3 regions of the Streptomyces sp. NPDC002742 genome follow, and region 1 is predicted to be linked to each of the others. Evidence: riboswitches for the same ligand, from Rfam matches in the RefSeq annotation. Region 1 holds a riboswitch; each other region holds the start of a gene.

Region 1 (3,264 bases):
GGCCGGTGGGCCGGCCTGCCATCGGGGCGGCCTGTCACCGAGTTGGTCCGTCACCGAGTTGGCTTGTCGCCAGGCTGTGTTGGGGTGTTGTGGTCGGTCGTGTGCGGGAAAGTCGGTGTGGGCGGAAGCTGACCTTGCGTGATCCGAAGCGGTCGTAACGCGCTTACCACCGTACGGTGAACGGCGTTGCTGACGGGATACCGGACGTCGTCCGGTTCACGCCGGGCCGATGAGTCGTTCGATCCGTATTCTTCGGATCATGGCCGCTCCGACTGCATATTCACTCATCGCCACTGACCTGGACGGAACGCTGCTGCGCGGCGACGACACACTCTCCGACAGGTCACGCGCCGCGTTGGCGAAGGTGATCCAGGCAGGTGCGCGGCATCTCGTGGTGACGGGCCGCCCCGCACCGCGCGTGCGACCGCTCCTCGATGAACTCGGCGGTGAGGGACTGGCGGTGTGCGGGCAGGGGGCGCAGCTGTACGACGCCGGGGCGGACCGCATGCTGTGGTCGGTGACCCTGGACAGGGAACTGGCGGAGACGGCGCTCGGCAAGATCGAGGCGGAGGTCGGGCTGCTGTACGCGGCGGTCGACCAGGACGGCGTGGACGGGCTGACGCTCATCGAGCCGGGGTATGTGATGCCGCATCCGACCCTGCCGGCGGTGCGGGTGCCACGCCGGGACGACCTCTGGACGGAGCCGATCAGCAAGGTGCTGCTCCGTCACCCGTCGTTGTCCGACGACGAGTTGGCATGTGCGGCACGCGGAGTGGTCGGTTCGCTGGCGACGGTCACCATGTCCGGGCCCGGCACCGTCGAACTCCAGCCATGCGGGGTGACCAAGGCGACTGGACTCGCTCTCGCGGCCGCGCACCTCGGACTCACCGCGGCCACGACTCTCGCCTTCGGTGACATGCCCAACGACATCCCGATGTTCGACTGGGCCGCGCGCGGTGTGGCGATGGCCAACGCCCACCCGGAACTGAAGGCGGTGGCCGACGAGGTCACCCTGTCGAACGAGGACGACGGAATCGCGGTGGTCCTGGAGCGCCTCTTCGGCTTCTAGGAGCGGCGACGCACCCGCCGGCGGCACCGAGAAGGTGCCGCCGGCGGGTGCGGGCGAAGCCGAGAGGACCGGGGTGTGATCAGTAGGCGCCGTTGACGTTGTCGATGGAGCCGTAGGTCTTGGCCGCGTAGTTGCAGGCAGCGGTGATGTTCGCGACCGGGTCGTAGATGTTCATCGAGGTGCCGGGGACGTGGAAGGCCCGGAACGTGGGGTCGATGACCTGGAGCAGACCCTTGGAGGGGATGCCCGCGGCGGCGTTGGAGTCCCAGTTGTTGATGGCGTTGGGGTTGCCGGAGGACTCGCGCATCACGTTGCGGTAGATGCCGTTGTAGCTGCCCGGAATGCCCGCCTTGCCCATGACGTCCAGGGACTGCTTGATCCAGCCGTCGAGGTTGTTGGCGTACGTCGTGAGGGAGGCCTGGGTGGCGGTGGCCACCGTGGACTTGGCGACGGCCGGGGTCGCCTTCGCCGTGGTGCTCACGACCGTCGACTTGAGCTTCTTCGTGCCCACGGTCAGCTTCAGGCCCGGACGGATCACGGCGGGGTTGCCGCCGATGACCGCGCGGTTCGCCGTGTACAGCTTCTTCCAGCCGCCGCTCTCGGGGTGCTTCTGCGCCACCTTGGACAGGGTGTCGCCCGCGATCACCTTGTAGGTGATGAGCTGCACGTTGGGGATCACCGCGGTGTGGGCGGCCTTCGCGAGCTGGGGAGCCTGGGCCGGGGTCGCGGCCTGGGCGCCGGTCGCGCTCACGAGCGGGAGGGCGAGGGCGATGCCACCGGTTCCGGCGGCGATCATGCCGCGAGTGATGACGTTGGTCTTCGTACGGCGGTGCTTGCCTACGGGCATGACGAAATGTCCTCTCCGACGCCTGCGAGGTGAGCTGTCGGGTTCGGGCGGGAGATGCCCGGCCGCGTCGTGAGCGCGGCTTCACCCCTAGCCGGTCCGGTGTGTCCGGATCGGCGGCTTACCTGTGGTTCCCCCGCTCCTGCCGTGCGTGGGTGGGTGGGTTTCCGGGCGGCGGCAGGATTCGGCGAATCCGCCCGGGATCGACGAGAACGTATGCGAGAGCACATGTCCGGAACAAGGCCAGATTTGGCTGCGAAGATCGATTTAGCCTGGTTAGGGCGAGGGGGAAAAGTCCGATTGTGCCGGAATTCGATCCTCAACTTGCCTTTGGCGAAGGGGTTGGTCGGGTGGCGACGCGAGGCGGCACACCGGCTCGCTGGTGACTCAATTCACGAGACCAAGGGTCATCAAGGCGGCATGACGGGTAATTCGGGCATTGCGCTTCCGGTGGCAGGGGGGTTGCCGAGCCTCGGCGGCCGCCGAGCGGCCCCTTGCGCGGCGAGATGTGTGGCGCGGGACACGTGGGGCGCGTGGCCCGTCCGGGGCAGGGCGCGCGGCGCGTCGAGGGCGGGGGCGCGGCCCGTCGGAGGCTGGAGTGTCTGCCGGGGGCGCCGGCCGGACGCGGGCCGGGCCGGGTGATCGGGGCGAGCTGCGGCGGGTGCGGGGCCGAGTCCGGGGTGCGGATCGAGTCCGGGTGGGCAGGGTGAAGTGCCTTCTGTGGCAGCGGTGTTCGGCGCTCAGGCGATATGCCGGTGTCGGGCGCCGGGCGGATCGGCGCCGGGGCACGCGGTGCCCAGAGGGCCCGTGCGGGGGTGAACTCCCGCCCCCGCAGCCCCTGTCGGCCAAACCCGCCAGCCCCGCCGGCCCCGCCGGTCCGGTCGGTTCGGTTAACCCCGTGAGTCCGGTCAGTCCGGTTAGCCCCTTGAGCCCGGTCAGTCCGGTCAGCCGGCTGTGCGCGGGATTCTCTTCTCCCAGGTCCGGTGGAAGACGACCTCGTCGCCGTCCTTGCAGACGACCTCGTCGGTCGTGATGAAGTCCCGCGCGTCGCAGCTGATGGCGGAGACCGTCTCGACGCGGGCGTCCCACGGCAGGTCCGGGCGGTGCGGGCGGATCGACCAGGTGGAGCGGGTGCGGGCGGACAGTGGGTCCGACTCGTCGATCGTGTACGTCTCCCGCCCGTCCTCCGTGCATTCGAGGCCGTCGGGATACACACGGGTGCCGCCGTGGCCAGGGTCCACCTCCAGGCGCCAGGTGCCCGCCGCCACGTCACGCAGGACCAGGCGTTCCGGGCGGGGTGGCTCGTCCAGGGTCGCGGAGACGGTCACGCCGAGGGGTTCGGACTCCTCCG
Region 2 (3,264 bases), on a different contig from region 1:
CGCCTCCATCTTCGTCCGGGCCGCCACGGCCTCCGGCATCCCCGTGACGATCGCCAAGTCCGACGGCAACCCCGTCAACGCGGCCTCCATGCTCGCGGTCCTCGGCCTGGGCGCCCAGGGCGGCGAGGAGATCGTCCTCGCGTCGGACTCCGAGGGCGCGGACGCCGCTCTCGACCGTCTGGCGAAGCTGGTCGCCGAGGGTCTCGACGAGCTCCCCGAGACCGTCTGAGCCCACAAGGCACCCAGGACCACACGCGGCTGAGCCGCGCCCCCCTTCTCCGGGCGGCGCGGCTCAGCCGTTTTCCGCACCCCGCTCAGGAATTCCCGCGGCGACACCCGCGGGCCCTGGTGCCGCCGTCACGGGAATAGCGCGCGCCGAAATTCCGGACACACGAATAAAAGGGCATCAGAAATAAGCCCCCGCCGAATATCCCTCTTTGTATACGGCGCCCGTGTTAATGACGCTGGCCCATCATGTTTACGGGATGTTGCGAACTTCTCACACGGTCCGGCCGGTCGCCGCCGGGAAATCGGAGCCGGTGCGCGGTCGTCGCGCGCTCGGTGTGCAGGGCCATGATCGCGCGGGCCCGCTCGCCGTCGCCGCGGGCGACAGCGTCCACGATGCCGCCGTGCTCCGCCCAGGACTCCGCGGGGTTGGCCGGAGCGTCCACCGAGTACATCCAGGCGATCTTGTGACGCAGCTGGGCGAGCGTGGACGTCAGCGCGGGACTGCCGGACGCCTGTGCGAGCGTCTCGTGGAACCAGCCGCCCAGGGAACGCAGATCCTCGCTGTGGCCTCTCCTGGAACGCTCCTGGCCCAGCCTGACCAGGCCCCGCAGCACCTTGAGGTGGGCCTCCGTACGCCGCTGGGCGGCCCTCGCGGCACCCAGTGGTTCCAGCAGCATGCGCATCTCCAGGAGGTCCGCGGCCTCCTGCTCGGTGGGCTCCGCGACGCACGCGCCCGCGTGCCGACGGGTGACCACGAAGCCCTCGGCCTCCAGGGTGCGCAGGGCCTCGCGCACGGGGACGCGCGAGACGCCGTAGCGCCGCGCGAGCAGTTCCTCGGTGAGCCGGCCGCCGCGCTCGTAGACACCCGCGACGATGTCGTCACGGATCGCCGTGCATACCGAGTGCGCCGGAATACGCATGACCGACCTCCGCTTTAATCCCCGCGAAACGCCATCGATTGACGCTTGTTCAGTGACTCTATTGCAGGAAGCCTGAATTTCCGATGGCGGGCCTGAATCCATGGATATTTTTTGGACAGACGCCTCCGGAAACGACGATGCCCCGGCTCGGTGAGCCGGGGCATCGAAAGCGGTGAGAAGCCGCGAAGCGGTCGTCAGACGTTGACTCCGTGCGAGCGCAGGTACGCGACCGGGTCGATGTCCGAGCCGTACTCCGCGGTCGTACGGGCCTCGAAGTGAAGGTGCGGTCCGGTGGTGTTGCCGGTGTCCCCGGAGAGGCCGATCTGCTGCCCCGGAGTGACCGTCTGCCCCACGGACACGCCGATGGACGACAGGTGGCCGTACATGGTGTACGTCCCGTCGTGCATCTTGATCACTACTTGATTGCCGTAGGCGCCGCCCCAGCCGGTCGTGACGATGGTGCCGGAGCCCACCGCGTGGACCGAGGTGCCGTACGCGGCGTGGAAGTCGACGCCGGTGTGGCTGCCCGAGGACCAGAGGCTGCTGCTGGCCTGGTAACCGGTGGAGACGTAGGAACCGGTGATCGGGATGACGAACGTGTTCAGGCGCTTGCGCTCGGCCTCACGGGCGGCGCGCTCCTTGGCCTCGCGGGACTTCGCGGCCTGCTCCGCGGCGTACTTGCGCGCGGCCTGTTCGGCCTGCTTCCGCGCGGCGGCCTCGTCGGCGGCGCGCTGCTGCGCGAAGGCCTGGGCGTCGATCTGGTCGGCGACCGTGTCTCCGAGGGTGACGGCCTGGGTCAGCCCGGTCTGCTCGACGGAGGCCTCCGCCGCGAACGCGGGGGCGGCCAGGGTTCCGATCACACCGGTCGTGGTGAGCGCCGCGACCCCGACGGCGGTCGTGGTGGTGCTGTGCACCCGGCTCGTTCGACGATGCTTGCCGGTGCCACAGGTGAACGCCATGTAGGGGCTGATCCTTTCCTTCCCTCTCGCCTACCGGGTTAGCTGACGGGTTCGGAGCAGGAAGGTCTCCTACGGACCCCCTCCGAAGAGGGCGTCCGATTCACCCCAGGGACTACGTGTGGGTCCCCGGCTCCCCTGACTCGCGCCATGGGGGACTCGGCGATGACTGTCCGGTGCCGCGGGCGCGGCGCACTGCGTGACGAACAGCCGGACCGACGCTAAACGGGGTGTCATTCGAACAACAAACGGATCACGATTTTTGTAACGCATCCCACAGGGCAGAAGGGCAACTCCCGCACGAATACGGACATCTTGGGGGCCTTTCGCGGGACGCAGGAGGGCCCTGACGACTCTTCGGTCACCAGGGCCCTCCTCCGTCGCACGGCCCCTACTCGGCGGCCACCACGCTGACTTCACCGATTCCGAGAGCCTTGACCGGCTCCTCGATCTGCGCCGCGTCGCCCACCAGGACGGTCACCAGCCGGTCCATCGGGAAGGCGCTCACCGCGGCCGCGGTGGCCTCCACGGTGCCGGTGGCGGCCAGTTGCCGGTACAGCGTCGCCTGATAGTCGTCCGGCAGGTACTGCTCGACCTGGTCCGCGAGCGTGCTCGCGACGGCTGCCGCCGTCTCGAACTTGAGGGGCGCGACACCCACCAGGTTCTGCACGGCGACGTCGCGCTCCGCGTCGGTCAGCCCCTCGGCCGCGAGGGTGCGCAGCACCTTCCACAGGTCGTCGAGCGCCGGACCGGTGTTCGGGGTGTCCACCGAGCCGCTGATGGCGAGCATCGCGACACCCGTGCCGTCCGGCGCGGCGCGCAGGACCTGGCCGAACGCCCGTACGCCGTAGGTGTAGCCCTTCTCCTCGCGCAGGACGCGGTCCAGGCGTGAGGTGAGGGTGCCGCCGAGGCAGTAGGTGCCGAGCACCTGGGCGGCCCACACGCGGTCGTGCCGGTCGGCGCCGACCCGGCCGATGAGCAGCTGCGTCTGGACCGCGCCGGGGCGGTCGACGATGATCACGCGGCCGGTGTCGTCGGCGCTCACCGGCGGCACGGGACGCGGCTCGGCGGACGAACCGGTCCAGGAGCCCAGCGTGTCGCCGAGCAGCTCGTCGAGGTCGACACCCGTCAGGTCACCGACGACGACGGCGGTGGCCGTC
Region 3 (3,264 bases), on a different contig from region 1:
ACGGAACCACCTGGGACCGCGTGGCGCAGTGCGAGAGCGGCGGCGCGTGGAGCGCCGACCAGGGCAACGGGTACTACGGCGGGCTCCAGCTGGGCCAGGACGACTGGGAGGCGTACGGGGGTCTCGACTACGCCCCGAGGGCCGACCAGGCCAGCCGCTCGCAGCAGATAGCCGTCGCGGAGAAGTTGCTCGACGACCGGGGGATCGCGGCCTGGCCGACCTGTGGACCGCTCTCCGGGCTCAGCGAGGGCTCGGCCGGGGTCCAGGTCGACACGGGTGTGGCCGACGGCTCGTCGGGCTCCGGGGCTGACGCCGGTTCATACAACTCATCCGGTTTGTCCACTTCACCCAGCTCATCCCCTTTGTCGGGCCTGATCGGTTCGGTCGACTCGGGTGACTCCGCGGGTGCGACCGACGGCACCGCGAAGCCCGACGCCTCGCCGAGCCCCAGCGCCTCGGCTCAAGCGAGCGACAAGAGTGACGAGTCGGGCAAGTCGGGGCAGAAGAGCGCCTCTTCGAACGCCTCCGACGCCGCGAGCGCCGGAACGGGGCGGCATCGCGGTGGAGACGCCGCGGAGAGCGCGACCGGCGGCCTTGCCGACGGCACCACGGGGCGGCACGCGTCGAGCGTCCCGAGCGCCCCGGGCGCCGACGTCGACAACTCGTACGCCGCGGACGGCAGCACGAATCTCTGGAACGTTTCCGACGTGCTCGGCCTCGAACACGGATGGGGCGACCTGGCCGCCGCGGACAGCCCGGCGGCCGACAGTGGTCCCGGCCTCGTCGTCCCTGGTCGGAGCATTGCCGTCGTCGCCGAAACGGTGCAGAACTAGCGGGAGTTCACGTCACGATTCGCTGTGGAATGTCCGGTTTGGTGCAAGTGAGACATGAGTCTCAGAAGCCCTGATCGTCTTTGAAATTCCGCCGATCGACTGCTTACGGTCGTCATCGCTCGCCACAGCGGGCCCCGACGGTCACAACGCCGAATCCTGCCAGCGGCCGTACGGGAACAGTCGTCGCGTCATGCGCCGTAGGCAGGAGCGGGGGACCCAAGGTAAGTGCCGGGACCGGGAGTTGAGAGACACCCGGGAACGGCTTGGGGTTAAGTCGCGTGCCGGACCTCCTGGAGACAGGACCGAAGGCGCGCGGCCGGGCAACTCAACCGGCCCGAACCCGACAGCTCACCTCGCAGGCGTCGGTGAGGGGATCACTCCATGCTGTTTTCCAGCAAGGGCAAGCACCGCCGCCCGAACAAGGCCACCCGCGTCGCCACGCTCGCCGGTGTCACCGGTGTCGCCATCGCCGCCCCGCTGATGGCCGCCGGCAACGCCTCCGCCGCCACCGCCTCCGAGTGGGACACCGTCGCCCAGTGCGAGGCCGGCGGCAACTGGTCGATCAACACCGGCAACGGCTACTACGGCGGTCTGCAGTTCTCCGCCTCCACCTGGGCCGCGTACGGCGGCACCGCCTACGCCTCGACCGCCGACCAGGCCTCGAAGTCGCAGCAGATCGCCATCGGCGAGAAGGTCCTCGCCGCGCAGGGCAAGGGCGCCTGGCCGACCTGCGGCACCGGCCTGTCGAGCGCCGCGTACAGCGGTGGCGCCTCGGCCCCGTCGGCCTCCTCCGGCTCCTCCTCCTCCTCCTCCTCCTCGTCGAGCGGCTCGCAGGGCGCCACCACCACCCGTACGACGGAGCAGCCCGCCTCCCGTTCCGCGGAGCGCCCGGCCGCCCAGAAGACCGTCACCACGCCGACCGGCAAGAAGGTCAAGAAGGGTGACGGCGAGTACAAGGTCGTCAAGGGTGACACCCTCAGCTCGATCGCTGAGAAGAAGCACGTCAAGGGCGGCTGGCAGAAGCTGTTCAAGCTGAACAAGGACATCGTCGCCGACGCCGACTTCATCTACCCGGGCCAGCAGCTGCACCTCCGCTGAGCGCGGACGCGCGCCGGCCCGACGGGGTCGCCTTCGGCGGAGGGCGACCGTGGTCCAGGCCGTGCGCAGCATCGCCCCGGCTGAACAGCAGCTCCCTCGCAGGCCGGGCCTTCGTGCCGAAGGCCTGGTGAGGGCCCCCGTCCCCACGGGCTCCCCGCTCCGGTGCTTGTTCCCCCGCATGCACCGGAGCGGGGTTTTTCTTTTCTTTTTTTGTTCCGTTCAGGAACAATATGTACTCTCACTTCTGCTCAAGGGGTGGTCGATCGGCTGGCCGATCCCCTCGGGCCGGATAGGCTCATCCCGCGGGGCTGCCAAGCCCCGCATACCCGCGTCACATCCCAGAAGGAGATGCTCGTGCCGTCCATCGACGTCGTCGTAGCCCGGGAAATCCTGGACTCCCGAGGCAACCCCACGGTCGAGGTCGAGGTCGGCCTCGACGACGGCAGCACGGGTCGTGCCGCCGTTCCGTCCGGCGCCTCCACCGGAGCGTTCGAGGCCATCGAGCTTCGCGACGGTGACCCCAACCGCTACCAGGGCAAGGGTGTCGAGAAGGCCGTCCTCGCCGTCATCGAGCAGATCGGCCCGGAGCTCGTCGGCTACGACGCCACCGAGCAGCGCCTGATCGACCAGGCGATGTTCGACCTGGACGCCACCGACAACAAGGGCTCGCTCGGCGCCAACGCCATCCTCGGCGTCTCGCTCGCCGTGGCGCACGCCGCTTCCGAGGCGTCCGACCTGCCGCTCTTCCGCTACCTGGGCGGCCCGAACGCGCACCTGCTGCCCGTTCCGATGATGAACATCCTGAACGGCGGGTCGCACGCCGACTCGAACGTGGACATCCAGGAGTTCATGATCGCCCCGATCGGCGCGGAGTCCTTCTCCGAGGCCCTGCGCTGGGGCACCGAGGTCTACCACACCCTCAAGTCCGTCCTGAAGTCCAAGGGCCTGTCCACCGGCCTCGGCGACGAGGGCGGCTTCGCCCCGAACCTGGACTCCAACCGCGCCGCGCTCGACCTCATCCTCGAGGCCATCAAGCAGGCCGGTTACGTCCCCGGCGAGCAGGTCGCGCTCGCGCTCGACGTCGCCGCGTCCGAGTTCTACAAGGACGGCAAGTACGAGTTCGAGGGCAAGTCCCGCTCGGCCGCCGAGATGACCGAGTACTACGAGGAGCTCGTGGCGGCCTACCCGCTCGTCTCCATCGAGGACCCGCTCTTCGAGGACGACTGGGCCGGCTGGAAGGTCCTCACCGACCGCCTCGGCGACAAGGTCCAGATCGTCGGCGACGACCTGTTCGTCACCAACCCGGAGCGCCTGGCCCGCGGCATCGAGGAGG

The links. Region 1 has a riboswitch for cyclic di-AMP ahead of ACFYW8_RS29000 (LysM peptidoglycan-binding domain-containing protein). Riboswitches for the same ligand answer to the same signal wherever they lie in the genome.
Region 2: another riboswitch for cyclic di-AMP. It lies ahead of ACFYW8_RS08960 (peptidoglycan DD-metalloendopeptidase family protein); the one in region 1 lies ahead of ACFYW8_RS29000 (LysM peptidoglycan-binding domain-containing protein).
Region 3: another riboswitch for cyclic di-AMP. It lies ahead of ACFYW8_RS32025 (transglycosylase family protein); the one in region 1 lies ahead of ACFYW8_RS29000 (LysM peptidoglycan-binding domain-containing protein).

The regions. Positions count from the first base shown of each region.
Region 1 covers NZ_JBIAQF010000018.1:16,037-19,300, reverse strand. Annotated here, with positions in the region: gene ACFYW8_RS29005 (HAD family hydrolase) at 260-1,069, shown strand; gene ACFYW8_RS29000 (LysM peptidoglycan-binding domain-containing protein) at 1,149-1,916, opposite strand; cyclic di-AMP (ydaO/yuaA leader) riboswitch at 1,921-2,081, opposite strand; partial or broken gene ACFYW8_RS28995 (CocE/NonD family hydrolase) at 2,858-3,264, opposite strand, start outside.
Region 2 covers NZ_JBIAQF010000004.1:349,615-352,878, forward strand. Annotated here, with positions in the region: gene ACFYW8_RS08950 (HPr family phosphocarrier protein) at 1-229, shown strand, start outside; gene ACFYW8_RS08955 (GntR family transcriptional regulator) at 456-1,148, opposite strand; gene ACFYW8_RS08960 (peptidoglycan DD-metalloendopeptidase family protein) at 1,343-2,107, opposite strand; cyclic di-AMP (ydaO/yuaA leader) riboswitch at 2,120-2,279, opposite strand; gene ACFYW8_RS08965 (pitrilysin family protein) at 2,496-3,264, opposite strand, start outside.
Region 3 covers NZ_JBIAQF010000022.1:16,796-20,059, reverse strand. Annotated here, with positions in the region: gene ACFYW8_RS32030 (transglycosylase family protein) at 1-833, shown strand, start outside; cyclic di-AMP (ydaO/yuaA leader) riboswitch at 1,017-1,210, shown strand; gene ACFYW8_RS32025 (transglycosylase family protein) at 1,215-1,931, shown strand; gene eno (phosphopyruvate hydratase) at 2,280-3,264, shown strand, end outside.